One region of the Streptomyces sp. NBC_01190 genome, then DNA from elsewhere that is predicted to be linked to it. Evidence: riboswitches for the same ligand, from Rfam matches in the RefSeq annotation. Region 1 holds a riboswitch; each other region holds the start of a gene.
The links. Region 1 has a riboswitch for cyclic di-AMP ahead of OG519_RS14135 (peptidoglycan DD-metalloendopeptidase family protein). Riboswitches for the same ligand answer to the same signal wherever they lie in the genome.
Positions count from the first base shown of each region.

Region 2: it holds a riboswitch for cyclic di-AMP, as region 1 does, so the genes downstream of both, OG519_RS21670 (NlpC/P60 family protein) here and OG519_RS14135 (peptidoglycan DD-metalloendopeptidase family protein) in region 1, are expected to answer to the same signal.
Region 3: it holds a riboswitch for cyclic di-AMP, as region 1 does, so the genes downstream of both, OG519_RS04535 (peptidoglycan DD-metalloendopeptidase family protein) here and OG519_RS14135 (peptidoglycan DD-metalloendopeptidase family protein) in region 1, are expected to answer to the same signal.

Region 1 is NZ_CP108580.1:3,425,484-3,430,158, forward strand. Features, by position in the region: gene OG519_RS14125 (SpoIIE family protein phosphatase) at 1-307, opposite strand, end outside; gene OG519_RS14130 (hypothetical protein) at 617-922, shown strand; gene OG519_RS14135 (peptidoglycan DD-metalloendopeptidase family protein) at 1,320-2,540, opposite strand; cyclic di-AMP (ydaO/yuaA leader) riboswitch at 2,553-2,689, opposite strand; gene OG519_RS14140 (N-acetylmuramoyl-L-alanine amidase) at 3,289-4,008, shown strand; gene OG519_RS14145 (DUF4240 domain-containing protein) at 3,981-4,625, opposite strand.
Region 2 is NZ_CP108580.1:5,150,090-5,154,764, forward strand. Features, by position in the region: gene OG519_RS21660 (LysR substrate-binding domain-containing protein) at 1-16, opposite strand, end outside; gene OG519_RS21665 (dihydrodipicolinate synthase family protein) at 89-1,177, shown strand; gene OG519_RS21670 (NlpC/P60 family protein) at 1,174-2,277, opposite strand; cyclic di-AMP (ydaO/yuaA leader) riboswitch at 2,284-2,440, opposite strand; gene OG519_RS21675 (NlpC/P60 family protein) at 2,643-3,782, opposite strand; gene pcrA (DNA helicase PcrA) at 4,078-4,675, shown strand, end outside.
Region 3 is NZ_CP108580.1:1,075,833-1,080,507, forward strand. Features, by position in the region: gene rho (transcription termination factor Rho) at 1-921, shown strand, start outside; gene OG519_RS04535 (peptidoglycan DD-metalloendopeptidase family protein) at 1,045-1,905, opposite strand; cyclic di-AMP (ydaO/yuaA leader) riboswitch at 1,910-2,092, opposite strand; gene OG519_RS04540 (GNAT family N-acetyltransferase) at 2,465-3,481, opposite strand; gene OG519_RS04545 (uridine kinase) at 3,576-4,202, opposite strand; gene OG519_RS04550 (hypothetical protein) at 4,571-4,675, shown strand, end outside.

The sequences.
Region 1 (4,675 bases):
GGGTCGCCCGGATCGCGACGCGAACGGCCCGCCCGTCCTTGCGGCGGAGTTCGGCCGACCCGGACCACGACCCGCCCACCCGGGCCCGCGCGGCGCCCTCCGACACTTCGGCGGCGGTGCGGTGCCGCGTCAGCAGGTTCTCCGCCGGGCGGCCGACGACCTCCCGCGAGCTGTACCCGAGGAGGGCCTGCGCGGCGTCCGTCCAGGCCAGCACGTTGCCGCCGCGGTCGATCAGGGCCACGGCCGCGCCCAGCGGGGTCGGTTCCAGCATCGTCCCGGCCGGACCGGCCGCCACCGGTCGCCCCATCAGCGACCGCGCTCAACGACACATTTGTCCATGTTTGGAGCCTAGCGCGTCCCCCCGGAGGAGCCACGGCTCCGGCACGGCGACGACTCGCCGCGGGCCCCAGGGCGCCCGCGGCGCCGCTTCGGCGCCACGGCTGAACCACGGCGGCACCGCGTAGCCACCGCGGACCCACCGCGGGAAGAGCGGCGGGCTAGCCTCGGGGGTGATCGGCGTACCGGGCCGCACAGGGCAGCCCACCGCGCCGTACCGCGCTGACGCGCGCTGACAGGTGCTTACGAGCGCCGACAAGCGCTGACAAGGAGGAACACGATGGCTGGGGTGTCGGCGAGCTTGGTGGCCGCGGGCGGATTGGTCGGCGGGTACGGAGTGGCCCGGTGGACCAAGCGGCGGGAGCTGGGCGGGGTGGCGCTGGTCGCCGCCGGAGCGGTGGCCGCGCGGTCCTGGCAGCGGCAGGCGGGGGTGGCGACCGCGGCCGGACTCACCGGGGCTTACGTCGCCGCTTTCGCCGGAGCGCATCCGCTGGCCAAGAAGGTCGGCTCGTGGCCGGCGGTGTTCGCGCTGGCCGGCGGCATGGCGGCGGCGTCCTGGCTCGTGGCCGGGCGCGGCGGGGAGTAGCCGGCCGGCCGGGAAAAGGACCGGCGGCCCAGGCTGGGGGGGAGTAGCCAGGACCGCCGGCGTATGGGGGATGTCGCGCCGCTGAGCACAGGTCGTACGGTGCCGCGGCGGGCCGGACCGGGCCGTTCGTAGGGCCCGTGAGCCGTACCCGTCCCGTACGGATGGCCTGGGCGGCCACCTTCGGGCGAGCGGCCCGCCGGCCCGACACGCGGCCTCGGAACGTTCTTGGGACGACGGGTCACACGGGCCGATCGGGTCCTACCCCGCCTGCCCGCCCACCCCGTCGTACACCTCACGACCGGGACCCGCCCGGCCGCACCGCCACCGTAGCGCGTCCACTGGCGCCCCGCCCGGCCACCGGCCGAACCGATGCCCCGATCGAGCGAACCGCGCCGCCTCAGACCGCCACATCGTGCGCCACGAGCCACGGCAGCGGGTCGACCGCGTCGCCGCCCGAGGGGCGGACCTCCAGGTGGAGATGGGGCGCCGGGACGTTTCCGGTCGCGCCCACTCGGCCGATCGTGTCGCCCGTGGTGACGCGGCCCGCGGTGACGACCATCGTGGAGAGGTGGCAGTACCACAGCTCCGTACCGTCATCGAGGGCGACGACCACCCGGTAGCCGTACGCGCCCGCCCAGCCGGCCGAGGTGACCGTACCGCCGTGGACGGCGTGGACCGGGGTGCCGGTGGGGGCGTTGAAGTCCTGCCCGGCGTGGATGTTGCCCCACGGGTCGGACTCGCCGAAGCCCGCGGTGAGGGTGTAGCAGGAGACCGGCTTGATGTAGGAGGCGGCGAACCGGGCGACCCGCTCGGCCTCGGCGCGGGCGGCGGCTGCCACCTCGGCCTTCGCCTTCGCCTCGGCGGCGGCCTTCGCGGCGGCGGCCTGCTCGCGCACCTTCCGCTCGGCGGCGGCGCGAGCGGCCTGCTGCGCGGCGGCCTTGTCGGCGGCTTCCCGTTCGCCGCGGGCGACGGCGTCCCGGGCCTCGGTGGCCTGGGTGACGATCCGGGTCAGCAGCGCCGCGCCCGGGTCGGGGAGCGCGGTCGCGGGCTCGTCGGAAGCGGGGGCGTCGAGGGGGGCGGGAGTGCTGAGGGGGGCGGGGGCGCTGACCGGCGCCAGCTCCGGCAGCGGCTGCGGCCGGGACCGGGGGGCCGCCGGCGGCGTTTCCGGTACGGAGGCCGGCGCCGGGAGCGGCGCGGACCGCGGCACGAAATCCGGTACGGAATCAGGTACGGAGACGGGCGCGGCGTCCGGCACGGTGACCGGCGCCGATACGGGCAGCGGCGCCGGCGCGAGACCGGGTCCCGCTACGGTGCCGGTCGCCGCGGCGGCCACCCCGCCCGCCCCGACGGCGGCCATCGCCGCTATGCCGAGGGCCGCGGAGCCACGGGCAAGGGTCCGCTGCCGGGGTACGGGCACGGTGAGGGTCATGGGGTCCGCGACGGGAAGGGGCAGCGGCAGCGGGGCGGCAGCGGGCCGCTCGGTCGAGCCGGCCGCCGAACCATCTGTCGGGTAGTCAGCCCGGTAGTCGACGGGGAAGCCCGCGGGAAACTCGTCCCACTCCCCGGCGGATCCACTCTCGGGCCGGGCAGGTGCGTAGGCAGGTTGGTTCGACGCCACTGTGGGCGCACTCCTTTCCTTCCCTCTCGCCTACCGGGTTAGCTGACGGGTTCGGAGCAGGAAGGTCTCCTACGGGCCTGGCTGCTGCCCGATTCACCCCAGGTGTTGGGTCCCCGGTTCCCGCGGACGGGATTCGGCAAGCGCACGGTGCCGCCTCTTACGGCGGTGGTGACGACCGCGCTGCGTTATCGAACGTTAATAGAGCCGGAGAGGTTTTCCAAGCCGAATCGGAGAGTTGGGCTGCGGAAGCAATCCGGCATCAGTCCCCCAAGCGGGGCAATGCGGGCACTCGGTGTGGCCGAGCGGTGACGTGAGTGTGTGTCAGTTGTTATGTAAAGCTGACCGGACAGCTACGTTCAGTGAGCGAATGTCAACGAAATGACACGGTGACGGGGCGACAGGAGGTGGGCTTGGTGGTCGTATGCGATCGGCGCCACAGGTCCAGGCCTCTGACCATGGGCGCATCGCTAGGGCGTGTTTTAGAAGTAGCGTCGTCCGCCCGCAGGGCGGGGCTCACGGCGTCTGGTGCGTGCGATCGCAAGGCGGAGGGTCGTCCTCGTAGTGGGCCTACTCGGATGAGCCCGACAACGCAGCGAGCGTGCGTGCCAGACGCCGTGAGACAGACGGGACTTCTAAAACACGCCCTAGGCGGGCCGGGCGTCCCGGCGCCACGATGAGCAGGCTCCGCCCTTGTCATGGACCCGTACAAGTAGTCGACCCCCACGACCGACCCCACCGGGAGCCCGCCATGCTACGAGCCAACCGACCCCAACGAAGCGGCACACACCCCGGGACACACCCCGAGGCGCACCCCGACGCCCGTCCCGCGCCCTCCGGTCCGCTCCCCGCCGCGGCGCCTCACCCGCTCCCCGAAGACCCCGACCGCCGCTCCCTGCTCCGCCGCGGCCTCGCCCTCGGCGCCGGCGCGGCCCTCACGGGCGGACTGGCCGTCGCAGCGGGCACCGCGTCCGCGGCGACGGCGGTCGACTACCCCGGCGCCGCCTGGGCGCCGGCCAGCACCGCCAACTACACGGCCGCCAACCGCCCTTCGACGTACCCGGTCGAACTGGTGGTGATCCATGTGACCCAGGAGACCTTCACCGACACCATCAGCCTCTTCCAGGACCCCGAGCACGCCGCCACCGCGCACTACGTCGTCCGCTCGGCCGACGGCGCCATCGCCCAGTGCGTCCGCGAGCACGACGTGGCCTGGCACGCGGGCAACTGGGACTACAACACCCGCAGCATCGGCATCGAGCACGAGGGCTGGGTCGACGACCCCTCGTACTTCACCACCGCCCTCTACCACGCCTCCGCCGCCCTCACCGCGGCCGTCTGCGACAAGTACGGCATCCCCAAGGACCGCGATCACATCCTCGGCCACTCCCAGGTGCCCGGCGCCGACCACACCGACCCCGGTCCCAACTGGGACTGGGTCCGCTATATCCGCCTGGTCAACGGCGTCTGAACCAACGCCGCCGCGTCGTCCGCCGGGCCCAGCGGGAACATCGCGGTGAGCCGGGGAAGGCGGCGGACCGACTCCGGCTCGTCGAGGACCGACCAGCGGTGGCCGGCCGGGGTGAGCCCGGGCGGGCGGCACGCGGCGGAGTCGAGCAGCGTACGGGCGGCGGCGCGGAAGGACGCGCCGCTCTCCTCCCCGGCGCCGGTGAGCTGCTGATACGCCTCCGGGGCGAGCCAGCCGAGCGACTCCCACTGCGGCCAGGCGTCCTCGGGCCACGCGGCCCGGGGGCGGCCGGACAGCCGCAGGACCTCAGGCGCGTAGGCGAGCACGTCGGCGTCGGCGACCGCCGCCTCGAAGGCCGGGCGGCCGAGGCCGACCATCCAGTGCTGGAAGTAGCAGAAGGTGTCGTCGGAGCACCAGCCGCCGAAGATCCGGTCGGCGGCCGCCCAGACGTTCCAGGTGAAGGCTCTCCCGATGACGAGGTCGAGGGACGCCTGGAAGGTGACGAGGTCAGGTGGGGAGAGGCGGCGGAGGGCGGCACGGAGCCAGGCGTCCCGCCGCTCGCCGCTGAGCGACTGTCGCCGGCAGTCCGTGATGAGAGTCCAGAAGGAATCCGTCTCCATGACAGCGACTATGCCAGGGGACTCTGACAGCGCATCTCCTTTTTCGACTG
Region 2 (4,675 bases), 1.7 Mb from region 1:
GTCGGACGTCGAGCATCACCGCAGCTTACGCTGGGGATCGGAAAGCCGAACTGGACCCGCGCCAACCGGCCGGGACACCCTCGGACCCATGACCGAGCACCCTTCGCTGGACGGGATCCACGTCCCGCTGATCACTCCGCTCACCGCCGACGGACGCATCGCGGCGGACTCCCTCGAAGAACTCGCGCACGCGGTGCTGGCCGCGGGCGCCACCGGGATCGTCGCCCTGGGGACGACCGCGGAGGCCGCCACTCTCGACAGCGACGAGCGGACCGCGGTCGTCGAGGTATGCGCCCGGGTCTGCCGTGAACGCGGCGCCACCTTGATCATCGGCGCCGGGGGCAACGACACCCGGGCCAGCGCGGCAGCCTTGGCGGCGTGCCGCCGGTGGCCGGTCGCGGCCGCCGCGCTGGTACAGGTGCCGTCCTTCACCCGGCCGTCGGCAGCCGGCGTCCTCGCGCACTTCACCCGGCTGGCCGAGCGCAGCCCGCTGCCGCTGATCGTCTATCACGTCCCCTACCGCACCGCGCAGCCGCTCGACGTGACCACCCTGCGCGCGCTGGGACGGCTGCCGATGGTCATCGGCGTCAAGCTGGCGGTCGGCGGCATCGACCAGGACACCGTGGAACTGCTCGGCGATCCGCCGCCGGGCTTCGCGGTGCTCGCCGGGGACGACCTCTTCGTCTCGCCGCTGCTCGCCCTGGGCGCCGCGGGCGCGATCCTCGCCTCGGCGCACCTGGCGACCGAGCGGTTCGTGGAGCTGGCCGCCGCGTGGCGGGTGGGCGACGTCGTCCGGGCGCGGGCGCTCGGGCACGGGCTGGCCCGGCTGTCGGCCGCCGCCTTCGGCGAACCGAACCCCACGGTCATCAAGGGGGTGCTCCACGCGCGCGGCCTCGTCCCTACCCCCGACGTACGGCTGCCGCTGCTGCCCGCCGGACGCGCGGCGCTGGACGCGACGCTGAGCCGGCTGGCCGAGGTGGCGGGTGGGCCGGCCAAGCCCGACGAGCGGGCCAGGCCGAACGAGCCGGCCTGGCTGGATGAGCGGGCCTGGCTGGATGAGCGGGCCTGGCTGGATGAGCGGGCCCTGCCGAACAAGCCGGCCAGGCCGACCGGAAAGGCTGATCCGGCGGGGCTGGCGCACGCGGCAAACCCCGCCGTTCCGGGCGATCCGTCCTAGGCGATGCGGCGGGCCGCCGCGAAGGGCATCCAGCTCATCGGGGCGATCTCCACGACGGCGCCGGTGTGCGGGGCGTGCACGACCTGGCCGTTGCCGAGGTAGATACCGACGTGGCTGATGCCGGAGTAGAAGAAGACGAGGTCGCCGGGGCGGAGGTCGGCCTCGGAGACGGACGTGCCGTCGGTGACCTGGTCCCAGGTGGTGCGGCCGATCTTGATCCCGGCGGCGGCGTACGCGGCCTGGGTGAGGCCGGAGCAGTCGTACGCGCCGGGGCCGGTGCCGCCCGAGACGTAGGGCTTGCCGCGCTGCGCGAGGGCGAACTGGATCGCGGCGGCGGCGCGGCCGGAGGCGGGGCCGTTGTAGTTGTAGCTCGCGCTGGACGCGGACGAACCGGACGACGAACTACCGCCGGCACTGGACTTGGCGAACCCGGTCGAAGACGCCGGCGGCCTGTTCATCGCGGCGATCCGCGCGCGCTGCTCGGCGTTGAGGCTGTTGAGCAGCTTCTGGGCGGCGGCCAGCTTCGCCGACACGTTCTTCTTCTGGGCGGCCAGCTTCGCCTGCGCGGAGGTGAGTTCGCTCAGGCTCGCACTGGCCTGGGAGCGCTGGATCGCCGCCTGCTCCTGCTGGATCTGGAACGTCTTCAGCGCCTGTTCCTGCGTGAGGGAGGCCCGGTCCATCATGTGGGTCTGCGCGAGGAACGCCTCGGGATTGGCCGAAAGCAGTAGCTGCGTGGTCGCGTCCATACCGCCCTCGCGGTACTGCTCGCTCGCGAACTGGCCGAGCACCCGGCGCGTCTCGTTGAGCTTCTCGGTCTTCTGCGCGACCTGCTCGAGCAGCTGATTGGCCTTGGCCCGCTGGGTGTCGGTCTTCTCCTTGGCCTGGTCGTACTGCTGGGTGGCCACCTCGGCCTGCTGGTTGAGGCTGTCGACCTGCTTCTTGACCTCGCTGATGGAGGGCTTGGCCGGCGCCGGAGCGGCGCTCGCGCCTTCGCTGAGCAGAGTGACGGACGCCAGGGCCGCCACCGCGGTGACTCCGACTGCCGCCCGGGGGGCGGAGGTGGTGAGTATGCGGGTACGCGGCTTGCGGTGCGACGCCAAGGAGGCGCTCCCTCCGTGTACCGCCGACCGGGTTAGCTGACGGGTTCGGGCGGGAAAGGTCGCCCTACGGTCCCGACGCCCTGCGGCGTCCGTCCCGATTCACCCCATATTGACTGCGTGGGTCCCCGGCTCCGGCCGGAGCCGGATTGAGCGGAGGTGACGTGTGCCGGCACTCGCACCGGCAGGAAGCAGGTCACCTAGCGGGCTACGCTAGTCAACTTCAGCGGCGCTTGGGAAGTTTGGATCGCAATGTGACCGAAATCGCTTTGTGATCATTCGGGTTGTGTTGGCTTCTGGGGGTTTGGCGGGGCCGGGGGGAGGGTCGTGCCGATGGTCTCGGGAGCCGCCGGGAGCCGATCGCCGGATCAATACGGGCGTACCGCGCCGTAGAAGGGCATTTCGGTGATGGGCGCGATCTTCACGACCGTCCCGGTGTGCGGCGCGTGGATCATCTCCCCGTCGCCTATGTAGAGCCCGACATGGCTGACGTCGCTGTAGAAGAAGATGAGGTCGCCCGGCTGGAGGTCGTCCTCCGACACCCGCGTGCCGACGTTCACCTGGTCGTAGGTGGTCCGCGGCAGGTCGATGCCGGCCGCTTTGTAGGCCGCCTGCGTCAGTCCGGAGCAGTCGAACGAGTCCGGCCCGGTCGCGCCCCACACGTACGGCTTGCCGATCTGCTTCTGCGCGAACGCGATGGCCTGCTCGGCGACCGAGGAGTTGACCGGCGATGTGGGCGCGTCGGCGCCCTTGCTGCCGGCGGCCGCCGCCGCCTCCTGTTCGGCCTTCGCCTTCGCCTTCTCCTTGGCCGCCAGCGCCGCCGCCTTCGCCTTGGCCTCGGCCTCCTGCTTGGCCGCGAGCGCCGCCAGCCGCTGCTTCTCCTGCGCGGTCAGGCTGTTGAGCAGGTGCTGCGCCTGGCCCAGTTTGTCCTGTACGTCGCTCTTGGCGGCCTTGAGCTGGGTCTGCTGGGCGGTGAGCACATCCAGGCTCTTGGCCGCCGCGAGCCGCTGCCGGCTGGCCGCCGCCTGCTGGGTGCGGTACGAGTCCACCGCCGACTTCTGCCGCTTGGCCATCACGTCGGTCAGGTGTACCTGGTCCACCAGCGACGACGGGTCGGGCGCCAGGAGGTAGCGGGTGGTGGTCGTGTCACCGCCGTCCCGGTACTGCGCGGCGGCGTAGAGCCCGAGCACCCGGCGGGAGTCGTTGAGCGCCTGCGTCTTCTGGGCCGCCTGCGCCAGCAGTTTGTTGACGGTGACGTTCTGCCGGTCCGTCTTCTCCTTGGTGCCGTTGTACTTCTCGGTGGCGACCTCGGCCTGGTGGAACAGCGAGTCCACCTTCGCCTTGACCGACGCGATCGACGGCTGCGCGGGCTTGGCGGGCGCGGGAGTCGCGCTCGCGCTCTCGGTCATCAGCGTCACGGTGGCCAGCGCCGCCGTCGTGAGCCCCACGGCCGCTCGGGGGCCGGGGGCGCTCAGTATCGCGGTACGGGCCTTACGGTGCGTCGCCATGGCGGGCGGACTCCTTCCGGACGCTCTGCCTGGTGCCGCACCGTAACCAAAGCGGTGGCCTGCTGGGAAGAGCGGTGTCCGATAGGCCCGATACCTTTTCGTAATGTTTTGCCGAACCCCTCGCCGCCCCCCGCTACGGTCACGGAAGGCGACAGAGGGGTTACGGCGACGGCGGTGGTTCGGCGCGGGCACCGACGGCATCCGCGTGCTGAATGTGCCGACCGGAATCGACCAGATCCGATCAGCCCGGCTCAGCCGACCCCGACCGAACCGGCGGCACTAGACTCGGTCAGCGATGAGCAGCCTCTTTGACGATAACTTCCTGGCCGGTTTCGACGCCGCCGCCAACGGCCCGTCCGACGCCGCGGCGCACGAACCGCCGGAGCCGGCGGACGGACCTGGCGACCCCGGCGAGCCGGGCTGGCGCGGCGGCCCTGAGGGTCCCGATGGTCCTGGCGACCCCGACGGTCCCGGCTACCCCGGCGGCCCCGGCGGTCCCGAAGAGGAGGACGTACCGCACCACCTCTTCGGCGACCGGTTCGACGGACCGCCGCGTGACGCGCACTACCGCGACGGTGCCGCCCGCCCCGTCGCCGACCCCGCGAAGCTGCTCGAAGGGCTCAACGAGCAGCAGCGCGCGGCCGTGGAGCACGCCGGCGGACCGCTGCTCATCGTGGCCGGCGCCGGCTCGGGCAAGACCCGGGTGCTGACCCACCGCATCGCGCACCTCCTGGGCGCCCGGCAGGTCCACCCCGGCTCCATTCTCGCCATCACCTTCACCAACAAGGCGGCCGGCGAGATGAAGGAGCGCGTCGAGGAGCTGGTCGGCCCGCGCGCCAACGTCATGTGGGTGTCCACCTTCCACAGCGCCTGCGTCCGCATCCTGCGCCGCG
Region 3 (4,675 bases), 2.3 Mb from region 1:
GTACGGCTCGTCAACGGGCTGCCGCCGAAAGCGAGTCGGCCGCACTTCGCGGATCTGACCCCGCTGCACCCTCGGCAGCGGCTCCGGCTGGAGAGCGGCCTGCTAAAGGGCTCGGGTGCGGCGGCCGGCCGGATCATCGACCTGATGGCGCCGGTCGGCAAGGGCCAGCGCGGCCTGATCGTGGCGCCGCCGAAGGCCGGCAAGACCGTGCTGCTCCAGAGCATCGCCGCGGCGATCGAGGCCAACCACCCCGAGTGCCATCTCATGGTGGTACTGCTCGACGAACGCCCCGAAGAGGTCACCGACATGCGGCGCGGTGTGCGCGGCGAGGTGATCTCCTCCACCTTCGACCAGCCGGCCAGGCAGCACATCGCGGTCGCCGAACTCGCCGTCGAGCGGGCGAAGCGACTGGTGGAGCTGGGGCAGGACGTGGTGATCCTGCTGGACTCGCTGACCCGGCTGTGCCGGGCGCACAACACGGCCGCCGCCGGCAGCGGCCGCACCCTGTCCGGCGGGGTGGACGCGGCGGCGCTGATCGGTCCCAAGCGCTTCTTCGGCGCGGCACGGCTGGCCGAGGAGGGCGGTTCGCTCACCATTGTGGCCACCGCGCTGGTGGACACCGGTTCACGCGCCGACGGCTTCTACTACGAGGAGCTGAAGAGCACCGGCAATATGGAGCTGCACCTCGACCGGGCCCTCGCCGAGCGGCGGATCTTCCCCGCGGTGGACGTCACCGTCTCCGGTACGCGGCGCGAGGAACTGCTGATCCCGGCCCCCGAGCTGTCGGTGGTGCGCGGCCTGCGGCGGGCGCTGAGCGGCCGCGACGCCCAGTCCGGTCTCGAGGTCATGCTGGAGCGGATCCGCCAGACGCCGGACAACGCGGCCTTTCTGCGGCAGATCCAGGGCACGCTCCCCGGCTGAGCGGTCCGGGCCGCGCCCGGCCGGGGACCGCCCGGGCAGCCACCGCCCGGGCAGCCGAAGCCGCGAGCCCGGCCGGCTGGTGGGCCGGGCGGGCTCGGGCAGGGGGACTCGGGGTGCGGAACGTCAGAAGGTGACGCCGTGCGAGGCCAGGTACGCGATCGGGTCGATGTCCGAACCGTAGGACGGCGTGGTGCGCACCTCGAAGTGCAGGTGCGGTCCCGTGACGTTGCCGGTGGCGCCGGAGATGCCGATCTCCTGGCCCTCGGTCACCGTCTGGCCGGCCGACACCAGCGGCTGGGTCAGGTGCCCGTACAGGGTGTACTTGCCGTCGGCGTGCTTGATGATCACGTCGTTGCCGTAGGCGCCGTCGGCGCCCGCGGAGTAGACCGTGCCGGCCGCGACCGCGTGCACCGGGGTGCCGGAGCCGACCAGGAAGTCGACCCCGGTGTGGTAGCCGCTGGACCACATGGAGCCCTCGGCGTGGTACGGGGTGCCGATGGCGGCGTCGCCGACCGGCTTGGTGTAGCCGGAGTCGGCGGCCACGGGCTTGGCGGCGAGTTCGACGCCGACCGGAGCGGCCTTGGCGGCCGGCGCCGGGGCGGGGGCCGCGGCGGGCTTCGCCGGTGCGGCGGCGGGCTTCTGCGCCGTGCCGGGGTGCAGCACGAGGTGCTCGCCCGGGCGGATCAGGTTGGGGTCGGCCCCGATGACGGCCTTGTTCTCCTGGTAGAGCCGGTGCCAGCCGCCCACCACATGGTGGGTGCGGGCGATCTTGGAGAGCGTGTCGCCGGGCGCCACCACGTAGCCGCCCGGCTTGGCGTGCCCCGCCGGGTGGGTGGTCGCGGACGCCGGCGCGGCGGGCGCGGCCGAGGCGGTGGCGGCGCCGACCAGCGGCACCGCGAGGGCGGCGGCCCCGGTGCCGGCCACGACGCAGATACGGGTGAGCCGGCTGAGGCCGGTCTTGCGATGCTGTCCCTTTGCGGGCATGGGGAAGAGTCCTCTCCTACGCCTGCGAGGTGAGCTGTCGGGTTCGGGCAGGAGATGCCCGGCCATCGCGTCGTACCGGCGCGCGCTGCGCGCGGGATACGGGCGGTGTCTTCACCCCGAGCCGTCCGCGTGGTGCGTGACGGCGACTTACCTGGGTCCCCCGCTCCTGCCACGGTGTTCGAGTGTCCGGCGTTCCGGGCGGCGGCAGGATTAGGCGATCCGCCCGACGGTCTGGGTGCGGGCGTCGGCCCGCAGACCGGAAGCTAGACGCTGCTCGGCGCGGGGAGCAACCATGGCCGAGTTTTCGGGCATTCGGGATCTTCCGGCCGTTCACCCCCCGCGACCGGCCGTCTTCGGCGTGTGTACGCGCCGCTCACCCGATGTCGAGCAGCGGGGGACCCACCGTGACAAACCGGCATGATCGCCTACCGAACGCGTCCACGCCTGTTCGAACGGTGTTCATGTCGTGATGCCGCTCACGCCCTCGAATAAAGAGCGGTTGAATGACCGGATTGGCAGGATCGGCGGCTTATTTCGCTTTCTGGCCGAGACGGTCGGCTCAGTAGGTACCCGGTGTGCCGCCGATCCGCGCGTCGAGCGTCCGGCTGAGCCGGTAGGCGACCGGCCGGAAGCCGAAGGCCGGCCAGTGCCCGGCCGCCGACCCGGACGCGGACGGCCAGCGCGCCGACATATAGCGGTGCCCGTTGTCGTAGGCCCAGGCCAGGGCGGTGGCGAGCAGCACCCGGCTGATCCCCTCGCCGCGGGCGGCGGGTTCCACGTACGCCTCGGCCAGTTCCACGCACGACTCCGGCACCACCGGGTCGGGGATCGCCGGGTGGAGCAGCACCATGCCGATCTCCTCGCCCCGGCGGGCCGCGATCCAGGCGCCGCAGCGGGGGTCGGCGAGGGCGTCCGCGTAGCGCAGCCGCAGGGCGGCCAGCGCGCGCTCGGGCTGGGGCTGGAAGATGCCGGCCTCGCGCTGCCGGCGCGAGGACTCGGCGGCCATCCGGCCGATCTGCGGCAGGTCGCCGGGGCCCGCCCGGCGGATGCCGAGCCCTTCGACACCGCGGGGCTGCCGCCCGCGCGGCTTGACGCCCATCAGGCCGTGCACCAGTTCACGGCCGAAGCCGAGGTCGGACCAGGGCGCGGTGGCGGTGTCGCCGGCCGGCACCCACGCGTAGTGCACCATCCGCCGGTCGGCGACCAGCCGGGCGGCGACCCGCAGGTAGAGCGCGCGCAGCACCTCGCTCTCCCGGCCCGCGGGCAGCGAGTGGCCGCCGTGCGGGACCAGCGCGGAGCGCGGGTGACTGCGGAGCCCCGCCGGGTCGTCGGGGGTGAGGTCGACCGGGATCGCCGCGAGGTGCCCGATCAGATTGCCGTCGCCGTCCAGCGCGCGGCAGGCTTCGAGGCCGGGCGCGGTGTGCAGCTTGCCGAGCAGTTCCTCGCCCCGCACCGGGCCGTCGGCGAGCCAGGAGCGCTGGGACGGCGGGCGGCGGGCGCGCGTGAACCAGCGGTCGTAGCGCTGTGCGGCCAGGGGTATGTGCTCGGTGGTCAGCGGCGCGATGGCGACAGTCATGGTGCTCGTGGACGCTAGCGGGGCGCGCGCCCTCACGGCAAGGCGGCCCGGCCCGCCGTGGGAACGGGGTGCGGTCCGTCCGCCGGGCGGGGGTTCAGCCGGTCCAGGCCGGGTGGCGGGGATCGTCGGCGCGGACCAGCACATCGGCGGCCTCCTCCGGCATCGCCTCGTGCGCGTAACGGTCGTAGGCGGGCAGCGTCCACCGCTGGTCGGCCGGGGTGCGGCGCTCCAACGCGGCCCGGGAGAGCCGCAGATGGACGGTGAGGTCGAGCGGCAGCCCCTGGCCGAGCAGCAGCGGTCCGTCGAGTACCAGGACGCCGCCCGGCGGCAGTTGGACGTAATCGGCCCGGGTGGAGCGGTCGGTGCGCGGGTCGCGCAGCGACGGCAGCGCGCGTCCGGTGCCGCCCGGGCCGAGCGGCTCCAGCACCTCGCGGCGCAGCGCGCCGGTGTCGAGCCAGAGTTGGTAGTAGGCGTCGACGTCCTCGTGTCCGTACTCCAGGCGCAGCGAGGCGGGGCGCCAGAAGCTCTCCGCGCGGACCCGGAGCGCGGGGTGGCCGAGGGCGGGCAGCGCGGCGGCCAGGGCGTCGGCGAGGTTCCCGGTGCCGGCGGCGGGGGCGCCGTCGACCGCGACCCGCCACCAGGGTCCGGGCGGTGGGGTCGTCGCGACGCGTTCGGCGAGGATCTCGGCCAGCCGGGGCCAGGTGATCGGGGTGAGCTGCACACCGCCCATCCTGGCCCATCCGGCCCGGCACGGAACGGATGGGCCAACCGGGAAGGCGGGGGCCGGCCCGGGTCGGCTCTCACTCGTTCGGACTCGTCCGGCGAAAGCGGTCGTGTTTCTTGCCGGGCCGGACGGCCGGACGGAGCGGATACGGAGTGATACGGCGTGATACCGCGTCAGCGGCCAGGTCAGCGGGGAACCTCGGACCCGGCCCGGGGCGAGGCGGGTCCGAGGCGGGGGGCGCGCTCTCATCCGGGTGGCGGAAATTGGTGACAAATCACCCATTTGCCACCGAGCATGATCTATTACTTTTTGTGAGCCTGGAAGAACTCAAGGTGACCGTCCCCATCACCAAGGAGAAGAGCCTCATGATCCTGTCCATCTCCGGCGTCGTTCTTCTCGGCGTCGTCTGCTTCCTGTTCTTCCGCAAGGACGGCCTCAAGGTCTCCCACGGGCTGGTCTGCACCCTCTTC